DNA from 2 places in the Rhodoferax sp. GW821-FHT10B06 genome. Region 2 is predicted to be linked to the other one. Evidence: riboswitches for the same ligand, from Rfam matches in the RefSeq annotation. Region 2 holds a riboswitch; the other holds the start of a gene.
What was found. A riboswitch is a leader RNA that binds a small molecule or an ion and turns the genes downstream of it on or off. The one in region 2 is predicted to bind thiamine pyrophosphate.

Region 1: linked by a shared signal. The riboswitch ahead of AC07O2_RS21190 (FAD-dependent oxidoreductase) and the one ahead of AC07O2_RS03930 (thiamine ABC transporter substrate-binding protein) in region 2 are both predicted to bind thiamine pyrophosphate.

Annotation. Positions count from the first base shown of each region.
Region 1 covers NZ_JBWKNO010000017.1:30,494-36,900, forward strand. The annotation lists gene AC07O2_RS21165 (NAD(P)/FAD-dependent oxidoreductase) at 1-351, shown strand, start outside; gene AC07O2_RS21170 (hypothetical protein) at 379-780, opposite strand; gene AC07O2_RS21175 (hypothetical protein) at 1,064-1,570, opposite strand; gene AC07O2_RS21180 (purine-cytosine permease family protein) at 1,804-3,087, shown strand; gene thiD (bifunctional hydroxymethylpyrimidine kinase/phosphomethylpyrimidine kinase) at 3,146-3,988, opposite strand; TPP riboswitch at 4,031-4,128, shown strand; gene AC07O2_RS21190 (FAD-dependent oxidoreductase) at 4,173-5,240, shown strand; gene thiS (sulfur carrier protein ThiS) at 5,237-5,434, shown strand; gene AC07O2_RS21200 (thiazole synthase) at 5,439-6,239, shown strand; gene thiE (thiamine phosphate synthase) at 6,246-6,407, shown strand, end outside.
Region 2 covers NZ_JBWKNO010000002.1:236,595-243,001, reverse strand. The annotation lists gene mutL (DNA mismatch repair endonuclease MutL) at 1-1,740, opposite strand, end outside; gene AC07O2_RS03940 (cysteine hydrolase family protein) at 1,808-2,626, opposite strand; gene AC07O2_RS03935 (VTT domain-containing protein) at 2,672-3,316, shown strand; TPP riboswitch at 3,450-3,547, shown strand; gene AC07O2_RS03930 (thiamine ABC transporter substrate-binding protein) at 3,586-4,626, shown strand; gene AC07O2_RS03925 (ABC transporter permease) at 4,626-6,209, shown strand; gene AC07O2_RS03920 (ABC transporter ATP-binding protein) at 6,202-6,407, shown strand, end outside.

The sequences.
Region 1 (6,407 bases), on a different contig from region 2:
GACGTGGATGGTGTGCTGCACCGCCTCTCGGCAGACGCCATCAGCGTGTTCCAGGGCCTGTCGCCCAAGCTCGGCCCGGTCGCCGACTGGGGCCTGGCCATGGAGCGCAAGCAATTGGCCGTGGATACAGCGCGCTTTGAAACCAGCGAGCCGGGCATCTTCGCCGTGGGCGACATCAACACCTACCCCGGCAAGCAAAAGCTTATCGTCTGCGGCTTCCACGAAGCCACGCTGGCGGCCTACGCCGCTGCACCGCTGGTCTTCCCCGGTAAGAAAATCCCGTTCCAGTACACAACAACCTCGCCACGGCTACACCAGTTGTTGGGCGTAGCTACGCCAACAGCAGAATAAAGCGCCCGGGACTCAGAAGCACTCGCGTTAAAACTTCGCGCGGTAATACACCATGGGTTTGCCACGGCTGACGCGCAGCACCAGCTTCTCGTTGTTGTTGAGCTGCATGCCCAAGGCACCTCCCAACTCGAACTGGATGCCACGCGCGGTGGCCGAGCTGAACTGCATCTCCAGCCGCGTGTCGTAGCTGGGCTCTCCGTTCGCCCGCTGGATCAGCTCCATCGCATCCGGCGCCGGCGCCACATGCTGCCAGATGCCGATATTCACGCGGCCCCGGCTGTCCTCTGAAGAACGCCAGCGCAGGCCCAGATCCAACCCAGGAGAAACGCTGCGGCCATTCAGTGCCGGGCTAGCGGCAGGGGGGGTTACGGCAGCGCTAAGGCCTAGCGCCGATTGAGGGGAGGAGCCGGACCAGCCGGTCAAAGACATACGGGAATTTGCAGTGCGGTCCAGACTGGGAACGGGGGCCAACTCCAGCTGCAAACTGGGCTGGGGGACCACCACATCTTGCTGCGCATGGACCCAGGACGCCACACACAATGCCACCAGCGGAGACAGCCCGCACGGCCGCAAAGACGGTAAGAATGTGTACAGACCGGCAGATTGCATGGCGCACATCCTGGGGTAGTTAACCCCATTGTGGCGCAAAGAAAAAAGTCTGTGTGTGAGAAAAAGACCTGTTTTGTGACAGGACTTCACGCTGTCGCCGGCTTCAGAACTCCTTGACCACCGAATACGTCAAGCCAGCCGTGCCCAGCATGTCAATCTGCGCATGCCAGCCGGAATCAAACTTCCAGCCCACAGCTGGCACGATGGCGGGCGAAAAGCCGTTGTGATTCAGCGGCACCTTGTTTTCATATGGCGGCTTGTAGCCGTACAAGATGCCCGCCGACCATTTCAAGTAGATCTTGGGATAGCTGTCAAACACACCGTAATAGCTTTTGCCCAGGTACAGGTAGCCACTGTCCTGGCCAAAGGAGTTGCTGAACAGCGCCAGTCCGTAAAAGCTGTTGTCGGCGGTGGATTCACGCTCCAGGCCCAGCAAATGCACCGGGCGATGCTCGGGGTTGTAGCTGTAGTGGGTCGTGTGCGGGCTGAACTCGATACGCCAGCGGTAGGGCTGGTCAGCACTGTCGGTGGCGGTCTGGGCCATCGCGCTGCCGGTCAGACCGAGCAATGCGCAGAAAACAAACTGCCAGGGGCGGATGAAAGCGTCCATAGTATTCAGGGATGTGGGGGTAAGAATGCTCGGGCCGGCGCAGCACGCACCGGCCCAAAAACAGCCGCCGATTGTATCGCTATAAAATTAATAGCACTTTAAACAGCTAACGCCTACGCCAGACGCCCTATGCACCACAAGATGGCGCCACGATAAAATCTTGCGTCCCTGCGCCAGCACTGGCCCGCGAGCTACAGGCCCACTGACCGGCATCATTTGTATGGAGCAAACACATGGCTCAGCCATCCTTTTTCAATAACGAGGCCTTGACGCCGATACCGCAGGCGCAGCGCGTCTTCGGCTGGTCGGCCCATGCCGCACTCTGGTTCAGCCTAGGAGTGGGTCTGCTGGTGATGCAGATCGGCGCCTACCTGGTGCCCGCCGTAGGCACGCGCGATGCCGTGCTGGCGATTGTGCTGGGCTCTCTCGTTGGCTCCGGTCTGCTGGCCTGGACGGCGCGCATTGGCTGTGACAGCGGCCTCTCCAGCGCCGGCCTGATGCACGCCACCTATGGCAGCGGCTTTGCGCGCCTGCCGGTGGTGCTGAACATTGTGCAACTGCTGGGCTGGACCGCATTTGAGCTGGTGGTGATGCGCGACGGCACCCTGGCCATTGCCCAGGAACATTTCGGCTGGATACCGCAAGGCAGCCAAGGTACGCTGCTGGTGACCCTGCTATGGGGCGCACTGCTGACTGCGCTGATGGCCGGCTCCATGCTGACCCTGGTGCGCAAATTCATCAGCCGCTACGGCCTGCCGCTGGTGGTGCTGTCCCTGCTATGGCTGAGCTGGCAGTTCGGCCACAAGCTGATGGAATCTGACCTACACGCCTTCTGGACCCGGCCGGGCGACGGCAGCATGGGCCTGCTGTCGGCCATGGACCTGGTGATCGCCATGCCCGTGTCCTGGCTGCCGCTGGTGGCCGACTATGCGCGCCACGGCCGCCAAGGCCGCAGCGCCATGAGCGGCACCTGGCTGGGCTATGCGCTGGCAAATATTTGGTGCTATGCACTGGGCGTGATGGTGGTGACCGTGGCCGGCCCGGATACCGGCCTGGTCACCGCATTGCTGCTAGCCCAGGGCGGCCTGCTGGCGCTGGGGCTGATCCTGGTGGACGAGATCGACAACGCCTACGGCGACGTGTATTCGGGTGCGGTATCCGCCCACAGCCTCGCCCCCTGGTGGAGCGTGCGCCGTTGGGGCCTGCTGCTGGCCGTGGCCTGCACCGGCCTGGCGCTGGTGCTGCCCATGCACAGCCTGGAGCCATTTCTGACACTGCTGAGCTCGGTGTTCGTGCCCCTGTACGGTGTGATCCTGGGCCGCCTGTCACAGGGCACGGCCACCGCATCACAACGCCTGGTGGAGCCCAGCGCTGCCCTGTTATGGGTGGCCGGCATTGTGGCCTACCACCTGCTGACCAACTACGCGCCACAGTTCGGCGCCGCCCTGCCCACGCTGGCCCTGGTATTCTTCGTAGCTTGGTTGACGCGGCCTTTGCGCATCACCTACGCGCTATAGAAAAAATAGCTGCTTGCGCAGGTAATACCTGCGCTACAGGTCTATTTCCTATAAACCCTCAAACGCCTAGAACCTGCATGGGCAAGGGCGCGAATCCGTGGTTCAACGGTCCGTGGCCGTGCCCGGTGTGCACGCTGGCACCGGCTTGTATGGCGCCACGGATATAAGTCCGGGCCTGGCCCACCGCCTCTGTCAGCTCAAAGCCCTTTGCCAGGTACACCGCAATGGCAGACGACAACGTGCAGCCCGTGCCGTGGCCGTTGTGCGTAGCAATGCGGGCTGAATGCCAGGGCTGGCGGCTACCATCGCGCTGGCCCAACAGGTCTACCACCGCATCCCCCGGCAGGTGCCCCCCCTTGAGCAGCACGGCCGGCGCACCTAACGCCAGCAAATCCGCCACCGCAGGCTCCAGCGTTTCCACGCTATCCACGCTGCGCCCCAGCAGCAAAGCCGCTTCATCCAGATTGGGTGTGACCACGGTGGCGCGGGGAAACAGCTGGGCTACCAGTACCTGCACGGTTTCAACCGCCATCAAGCGGTCGCCGCTGGTGGCCACCATGACCGGGTCCAGCACCACGCGTTGTAGTTGGTACTGGTCAATGGCCCAGGCCACCACCTCCACCATCTCGGGCGAATGCAGCATGCCGATCTTCACCGCGTCGGCGCCAATATCATCCAGCACAGCCTGCAACTGGGCTTTCAGAAAGGACGCTGGCACGGGGTGGATGGCAGTCACGCCACGCGTGTTCTGTGCGGTCAGCGCGGCCAGCGCCGTCATGCCGTAGCAGCCCAGCGCGGCAAAGGTTTTCAAGTCGGCCTGTATGCCCGCGCCGCCGCCACTATCAGAGCCAGCAATCGACAACAGGCGCAGATAGCGGGGAGAAGAGTCAGAAATAGTCATGCTGAAATTATCGGGCCAGCGATGTGATGTAATCCGGGTTTGCGGATGAAACAGGGGTGTCTGGTACGTAAACCAGACTGAGAAAAACCCTCATACCCGATCCAGATCATGCTGGCGTGGGAAGTTTCTATCAACGACAGCGCCTCGTTTCGTCCCAATTGAGCTTTCGCAAACGGACGATACCTTGGCAACCCCACTCTCCACCACCATTCTTGGCGCAGGCCTGATGGGCCGCTTGCTCGCCCTGGCGCTGGCGCGCGCGGGCCACACCGTGCAGGTCTTTGAGGCCGGCGGAGCCGAGGCCGAGGGCGCAGCCGCCCGCGTGGCCGCCGCCATGCTGGCGCCACTGGCTGAATCGGCCATCACCGAGACCGGCGTGGTGCAGATGGGCCAGCATGGACTCACGCGCTGGCCGGAACTGATCGCCGAACTGGACACGCCGGTGTTCTTCCAGCGCAACGGCACTTTGATTCTCTGGCACCGGCAAGACGCCCCCGAGGCCAGCCGCTTTGGCCAGCAGCTCACCGCCACCTGCCAGCAACTGCCCAACCTACCCATACCGCAGCACCTGGACTCCGCCGCCATCGCAGCGCTGGAGCCCACCATCGGCAACCGCTTCAGCCAGGGCCTGCTGCTACCCGGCGAGGGACAACTGGACAACCGTGGCTTGCTCAACGCTCTGCTGGTGCAGTTGCAGCAGGTAGGTGTCACCATGCACTGGCACAGCCCGCGCCAGCCAGAAGATGTCCTCAGCGACTGGGTGTTTGACTGCCGCGGCCTGGGCGCACGCGAACAATGGCCGGCCCTGCGCGCGGTGCGTGGCGAGGTTTTGCGCCTGCACGCGCCAGGCGTGGAGCTGCAGCGCCCAGTGCGCCTGGTGCACCCGCGTTATCCGCTGTACATCGCCCCCAAACCCGGCAACAACTTTGTCGTGGGTGCCACCGAGATCGAGTCCGACGATATGTCGCCCATGAGCGTGCGCTCCAGTCTGGAGCTACTGAGCGCGGCTTACAGCGTGCACAGCGGCTTTGGCGAAGCGCGCATCCTGGAAAGCGCCACCCAGTGCCGCCCCACCCTGCCCAACAACCTGCCCGCGATCCGGCGGATTGCCCCCAATACGCTGCAAATCAACGGTCTGTACCGCCACGGCTTCATGATCGCCCCGGCCATGCTGGACGTGGTGCTGGAACTGGTGCAACACGGCACGTCCGCGCTAGCCACGCAATTCGACCTGGCGATAGGAGAAGCATGAACGTCACCATCAACAACACCCCCCAGACCCTGCCTGACGGCGCCACGCTGGCCGACGCACTGGCGCAGATGCAGGCACAGCCGCCATTTGCCACCGCGGTGAACAAGACCTTTGTGCCACGCGCGCAGTACCCGCACACCGTGCTAGCCGAGGCCGACAGCATAGAAATCATCCACCCCGTGACCGGAGGCTGAAACCATGTCCCACGACCCTCTCATCCTGTACGGCGAAAGCTTCACCAGCCGCCTGCTGCTGGGCACCTCCCGCTACCCCTCGCCCAGCACCATGGCCGACGCCATCACGCGCGCCGGTCCGGCCATGCTCACGGCCTCGCTGCGCCGACAGAACCTGAGCGGTCAAGACAAAAGCCCCAATGGTTTCTGGGAACTGCTGCGCCAGACCGGCGTGCCGGTGTTGCCCAACACCGCCGGCTGCCATGGTCTGCAGGAAGCCATTACCACCTCCCACATGGCGCGCGAGGTGTTCGACACGCCCTGGATCAAGCTGGAACTGATAGGCGACGACTACACCTTGCAGCCCGATACCTTGAACCTGGTGGAGGCCGCCAGCCGCCTCATCAAGGACGGCTTCAAAGTGCTGCCCTATTGCACCGAGGACCTGGTGCTGTGCCAACGCCTGGTGGACGTAGGCTGCCAGGCCGTCATGCCCTGGGCCGCCCCCATAGGCACGGGCAAGGGCCCGATCAACCCCTACGCCATGCAGGTGCTGCGCGAACGCCTGAGCGTGCCGCTGCTGGTCGATGCCGGCCTGGGCCGCCCCTCGCATGCCTGCCAGGTGATGGAATGGGGCTATGACGGCGTGCTGCTGAACACCGCAGTCGCCCTGGCCCAAGACCCCGTCACCATGGCCGGTGCCTTTGCCGATGCGGTTGCCGCCGGGCGCAGCGCCTTCCTGGCCGGCGCCATGCTGGAACAGCAGGCCGCCCACCCCAGCACGCCGGTGCTAGGCACGCCGTTCTGGCACCACGCACAGGAATAGTTCCATATGCAACCTGCCCTGACCCAGGCTATCCTGGACCAACACAGCGCCATGGCGTTGCCCACCAGCGACGCGGTATTCGACGCCAGTCTGAGTGCGGCTTTACAACTGGGCTTCATCCCCACCGACGCCCATTGCATCGCCCAGGCCTGGCAAGCCCAGGCTGCG
Region 2 (6,407 bases):
TTGGATCACGGTGCTGGCTTCATGTTGTGCCAGTTCAGCAAGCACGCCACGTGCCAGTTCGGTCGCGTCACCCTGCACCAGGCTGGTAGGCACGGCGCGCACGGCCAGGGTTTTGGGCGAGAACGGGCTGATCTCCAGGCCCAGCGTGGCCAGTGTGTCTACATGGGCTTCGGCGGTGGCGACTTCTTGTGGCGTGGCGGCGAAGGTGACCGGGATCAGCAGCGGCTGGCTGCTGATGCGCGCATGCTCTGTGTTCGCCAACTGGGCCTTGAGCCGCTCGTAGACGATGCGCTCGTGCGCCGCGTGCATGTCCACCACCACCAGGCCCTGGCTGTTTTCGGCCAGGATGTAGATGCCTTGCAACTGGGCGATGGCGCGGCCCAGGGGCCAGGCCTCCTTGGGCTGGTCCGGCTGGGTGGTGGGGGCGCTGGCCGCGGTAACCGGGGCTGCGGTGGGTGTAGCGGCGTATGTATGGGGCGCAGGGCTGGGCACGGGCGCCGCAACGGTCGTGGTCACCGGCCACAGGGCTTCGAAGTCCGACACCTTGTGGGGTGTGGGTGCTGCGAAATAGATAGCTGCTTGCGCAGGTGCTACCTGCGCTGGAGCCTTGTTTTGTATAAATTCTTGCGGCGGGCTGGTGGTGGGTGTCGTGGCGCTCGCTGCCGCAGCAGCGGCTGCGCGCGGTGCCGCCAAGGCTGCATCCACGGCGCGGCGCACGGCCTGGTGGACTTCACGGCTGTCGCGGAAGCGCACTTCGATCTTGGTGGGGTGCACGTTTACGTCCACCCGGGTCGGGTCGATCTCCACATACAGCGCATACACCGGCTGGCGCTGGCCGTGCAGCACGTCCTCATACGCGCTGCGGGCGGCGTGGGTGATGACCTTGTCGCGCACAAAGCGGCCGTTGACGTAGGCAAACTGCTGGTCGGGCCGGGCCCGCGCCGCGTCGGGAATGCCGACCCGGCCCCAGACGCGCACGGCCTGGCCGCCGTCGTCGCGCATGGAGCTGCGGTGGTCTACCGCCACCGAGCGCTCGGTGAAGTCATCGCCCAGCACGTCGCGCAGGCGCTCGGACAGCGCGTCAATGCTGTGGGGTGCAGGGCAGGCGAGCCATTGCTCGACCAGTTTGCCCTCGTGCCAGATGGCAAAGCCTACGTCGGGCCGGGCCAACGCATGTCGGCGCACGGCTTCCACGCAGTGGGCCAGCTCGGTGGCATCGGTCTTCAAGAACTTGCGGCGGGCCGGGGTGCTGAAGAACAGCTCTTTCACCTCTACCGTGGTGCCGGTGCTGCGCGCCACGGGCTTTAGTTCGCCGCTGCGGCCATCCAGCAGAAATGCATTTGATTGGCCGCTGGCGCGCGAGGCGATTGCCATGTCAGCTATGGAGTTGATAGCGGCCAGGGCTTCGCCACGGAAGCCCATGGTGCCCACGGATTCCAGCTCATGCAGGTCGCGGATCTTGCTGGTGGCGTGGCGCTTCAGGGCGATGGGCAGCTCTTCCATCGGGATGCCTCCGCCATCGTCTTCCACCGCAATGAGCCGCACGCCGCCGGCCAGCAGGCGCAGCGTGATCTGCGTGGCGCCAGCGTCCAGCGCGTTGTCGACCAGCTCGCGCACCACGGATGCCGGGCGCTCCACCACTTCGCCTGCGGCGATCTGGCTGATGAGTTCATCGGGCAGCTCGCGGATGACGCGGCGGGGACTGGGGGACAGCAGGGGGGGGGAGATGGGGGCGTTCACCGGGTGATTTTAGAGGGCGGCGCAGATCGGCCGCAGTCACTGCGCGACCTGAGGGGCGCTGGCGGGTTTATAGCCACAAGTCCTGGCTGCTAGCCAGTTCCAGTCCGCGCCTTTGCATGTCCTGCAAAAACATTTCGTGCTGCAGCTGGAAGCCGCCCACCGGGCTCATGCAGTCGGTCAGCAGCACGATGCGCTGGGGTTTGTGGCGCGCCAGGTGGTCCACGATGTGCTCGGTGGTGGCGCGCACGCAGTGGCTGCTGGCCTCGCCGGCAATCAGCAGGGTGTCGGCCTGGTCCATGGCGGCCATCAGCGTGTGGTTCAGGCCGGTGGCCTCGTCCTGCGCATCGGGCACCTCGGCCATGACCGCGCTGTAGTGTTCGGTCCAGGGGTTGCTCCCCTTGCTCAGCTTGGTGACGCTACGGCCCTGCTGGTCTTCCCAGGCGCTGTAGGCGGCGTGCACATCGGCGTGTACGTTGTGGCCCCAGGTGCCGATCTCGCAGTGCACCGGCCAGACCATCAGGGTGTAGCGGCCGCGCGCCTCCAACGCATCCAGGTAGGCCAGGCTGCGGCCCAGGTGGGCGGGGTTGCGCGGCCGATACAGGCCGGCGTTCACATCCGCCGCCGTGATGGTGGTGAAGGGAGTGACGGCGCTGCCGTCGCCTTGCAGCCAGAAGGTGGGGTGGGCGATGTCCAACCGGTGGTGCGAGTCCAGCGTAATGGTGATGTCGGTCAGCCGGGCCGCATATTCGCGGATGAAGGCTGCCAGCCGCTGCATGTCGGCATGGGCGCCGGTGACCGGCAGGGCAGGGCTGCCGCCAGCACCTGGGGGGAGATCGCAAAAATCGTTCTGGGGGTCGATGATGAGCAGATGGGTGTGGCGTGTCATGGCTGTCTTCCGTTTGTCTTGCGATGCTGGCGATAATCGGTGCCCATGGACATTCTCATGCAACTTCTCGACTTCATTCTGCACGTGGACAAGCACCTGCAGGCTTTTGTAAGCAATTACGGCTTGTGGGTTTACGCCCTGCTGTTTCTGATCATTTTTGTGGAGACCGGCGTTGTTGTGATGCCGTTCCTGCCGGGGGACTCGCTGCTGTTTGTGGTGGGCGCCATGTGCGGTGTGGGGCTGATGTCCTATCCGCTGTCGGTCGGGCTGCTGCTGGCCGCGGCGATTTTGGGCAACCAGAGCAATTACGCCATCGGCCGTTATTTAGGCCCCAAGGTATTCCAGTGGGAAGATTCGCGCTTTTTCAACAAGAAGGCCTTCAACCAGGCCCATGCGTTTTACGAGCGCTATGGCGGCCTGACCCTGGTGGCTGCACGCTTTATGCCGTTCCTGCGCACTTTCGCGCCGTTTGTGGCGGGCGTGGCGGTGATGAATCGGGCCAAGTTTGTGTTTTTTGACGTGCTGGGGGGCGTGCTGTGGGTGGTGGGCATCGTCACCATCGGCTACTTCTTTGGCAATTTTCCCTGGGTCAAGCAGAACCTGGACAAGATCATCTGGGCCATGATTCTGGTACCCACGGCCCTGGTTGCCATCGGCGCCCTGAAGGGCCGTATGACCGCCAAGGCTTAGTATTCCACTTGCCTAAAAAATAGGCGCTGTAAGCTTTGTCTTTGTAAATCAAGGACTTAGCCTGCATATACAAACGCTTGCCCGGGTTATCCACAAGTTTGTCCAGCGCCAGCAGGGAGAACTCTACAATCCCACGCTTCACCGGGGGTGCCTGCTTTGAAGCGGGCTGAGAAATACCCCACACACCTGATCTGGGTCATGCCAGCGTAGGGAGCGTGATGGGGCTGCGGCCTTCCATGCGACCCGCGCCGGCGCATTGAAAGGCAAGCATGTTCCACCGCCGCGCTTCTAGTACACGCCGTACGCTCACCTGGGCCGCCACTGCGCTGGCCGCACTCTGCACCTTCCCCGCCCTGGCGGCCGACAAGGAGCTGCGTGTGCTGGTGCACAGCTCTTTTGATTTGCCCAAGCCCTTGCTGGCCCAGTTCGAGGCCGATGCCGGCGTCAAGCTCAGCCTGATCAAGGCCGGGGATGCGGGTGAAATGCTGAACAAGCTGATACTGACCCGCGCGCAGCCCATTGCCGACGTGGTGTTTGGCCTGGACAACGCGCTGGTGGCCAAGGCCCAGGCCGCCAAGGTGCTGGAGCCCATGACCTATACCCAGGGCTCGCCGGTGACACAGGTAGGCACGAATGTGGTGGCGGTGGACTACGGTTTCGTCACGCTGAATTTCGACAAGGCCGCCTTTGCCAAGAGCGGCCTGGCCTTGCCCAAGACGCTGGAGGATTTGACCCAGCCGGCCTACCGTAACCTGCTGGTGGTGCCCAACCCCGCCACCTCCAGCCCCGGCTACGCTTTCTTGCTGGCTACCGTGGCCGGCATGGGCGAGGAGAAAGCCTTTGACTGGTGGGGCCGCATGCGTGCCAACGGCGTGAAGGTGGTTAAGGGCTGGACCGAGGCCTACTACACCGAATTCAGCCGCAACGGCGGCAGCCGCCCGCTGGTGGTCAGCTATGCCACCAGCCCGGCGGCCGAGGTGTTCTACAGCAAGGAAAAGATCAGCGAGTCGCCCACCGCCAACCTGTTCCTCAAAGGCGGCGTGTTCCGCCAGGTCGAGGGCGTGGCCTTGGTCGCGGGTGGCGGGCAGCGCGAAGCCGCCGCCAAGTTCATCCGCTTCATGCGCGCTGGCACGGTGCAGCAAGCCTTGCAAACCAGCATGTGGATGTACCCGGTGGAGGCCCACACGCCCCTGGCCGATGTGATGCGCCATGCGGTCGAGCCCACCGCGTTTGAAAGTCTGCCCGCCGAGACCATTGCCGACAAGGGCACGGCCTGGATCGCACGCTGGACGCAGGTGGTTCTGAAATAGTGGCCATCACACGCCGCCAGAGTGTGCTGGCAGCGCTGCCGCTGCTGTGCCTGGCGGTGCTGCTGGTGGCACCGGTGCTGCGGCTCGGGTTTGAAGGTTTTTGGGGTGAGCTGGCCACCGGACCCACGCCGTCGCTTTGGGCGGTATGGACCGACCCGTATCTGCGCTGGCGCGTGCTGTGGTCGCTTTTGCAGGCGGGCGCCACCTGTGTCGCCGCTTTGCTGCTGGGCTTGCCCGTGGCCTGGGTGCTGGCGCGTTGGGAGTTTGCCGGGCGCCGCCTGGTGTTGCGCCTGCTGATGCTGCCGTTCGTGGTGCCCACCCTGGTGGCGGCAGTGGGCGTGCTGGCGCTGTGGGGGCCGCGTGGTCTGTTGAGCAATGCCTTGGGGCTGGAGCTACAGGACTCGCCCTGGCTGCTGCTGTATGGCAATTTGTTTTTCAATCTGTGCGTGGTGGTGCGGGCTGGGGTGGAGGCGCTGGAGCAGGTCAATGCCCAGCGTGTGGCCGCCGCGCGCAGCCTGGGTGCCAGCCCGTGGCGGGCCTTCTGGCGGGTGGAGTGGCCGGCGATCGCACCCTGGCTGGCGTCCAGCCTGTGCCTGGTGTTCTTGTATTGCTTTGCCGGTTTTGGCCTGGCCCTGGTGTTGGGGGGCCAGCGCTATGCGACGGTGGAGGTGGAGATCTACAGCCTGGTCGCGCACGAGCTGCAGCTGGCCCCGGCGAGCTTGCTGGCGCTGTGGATGCTGCTGCTGACCGGTGCCGTGGCCTGGGGCTATGCCGCCATCGAAAAGCGCCTGGCCGTGCCCGGCCGTGTGCAGCCCATCGCGCGCCGCCGCCCCAATCGACCCGTGCATTGGCTGGGCGTGTGGGGCGCATGTGCTGTGCTGATTTTTTTCTGCGCTGCACCTATCGCGGCGATTCTGTGGCGGGCGGTGCACGCGGGCTGGCAGATCTGGGCCGTGCTGCTGGAGGCCGATACCCTGGTCGCGCTGTGGAATACCTTACGCTTTTCGGCTGTGGCCCTGTTACTGGCCAGCGTGCTGGGGCTGCTGCATGCGCTGGCGGCACAGCAGTCGCTGGCGATGCGCGCGGCGGCCTTTTTGCCGTTTGTGGTGTCGCCGATCACCGTGGCCTTTGGCCTTTTGTTGCTGTACCCGCAGTGGACTGCTAGTCTGGCACTGCTGCTGTGCGCCTATGCCGTGCTGGCTTACCCCTTTGTCGCCAAGTCCCTGGCAGCCGCTTTGGACAGCCTGCCCGCGCATGTGTCCCAGGCGGCGCGCAGCCTGGGCGCCAGCCCCTGGCGGCTGTTCTGGCGTGTCACGCTGCCGCTGGTCGCACCCGCGTTGCGCCGCGGCATGGCATTTGCAGCCGCCACGGCGCTCGGCGAGTTTGCGGTCACGCTGTTTTTATCCCGCCCCGAATGGGCCACGCTCACCACCCTGGTCTACCAGCGCCTGGGCCGGCCCGGTGCTGCCAATGGCGACGCGGCGCTAGTGCTGGCCTGCCTGCTGATGGCGCTGGCCTTGGCGGCGTTTGCGTTGATCGAAGGCCCGCGACGGGCGGAACCCACCCATCCTCCCCATGCTTGAACTGCGATCCATCACCAAACATTACGGCTCTCGACTGCTGGCCGACCAGCTCAGCCTGCAGGTGGCCGAGGGCGAAATCGTGGCCCTGCTGGGCCCGTCCGGCAGTGGCAAAAGTACGCTTTTGAAAATAGCGGCCGGGTTGGAGGAGGCCGAGTCCGGCAGCGTCTGGTTCGATACGCAGGACATCACCCGGCTGCC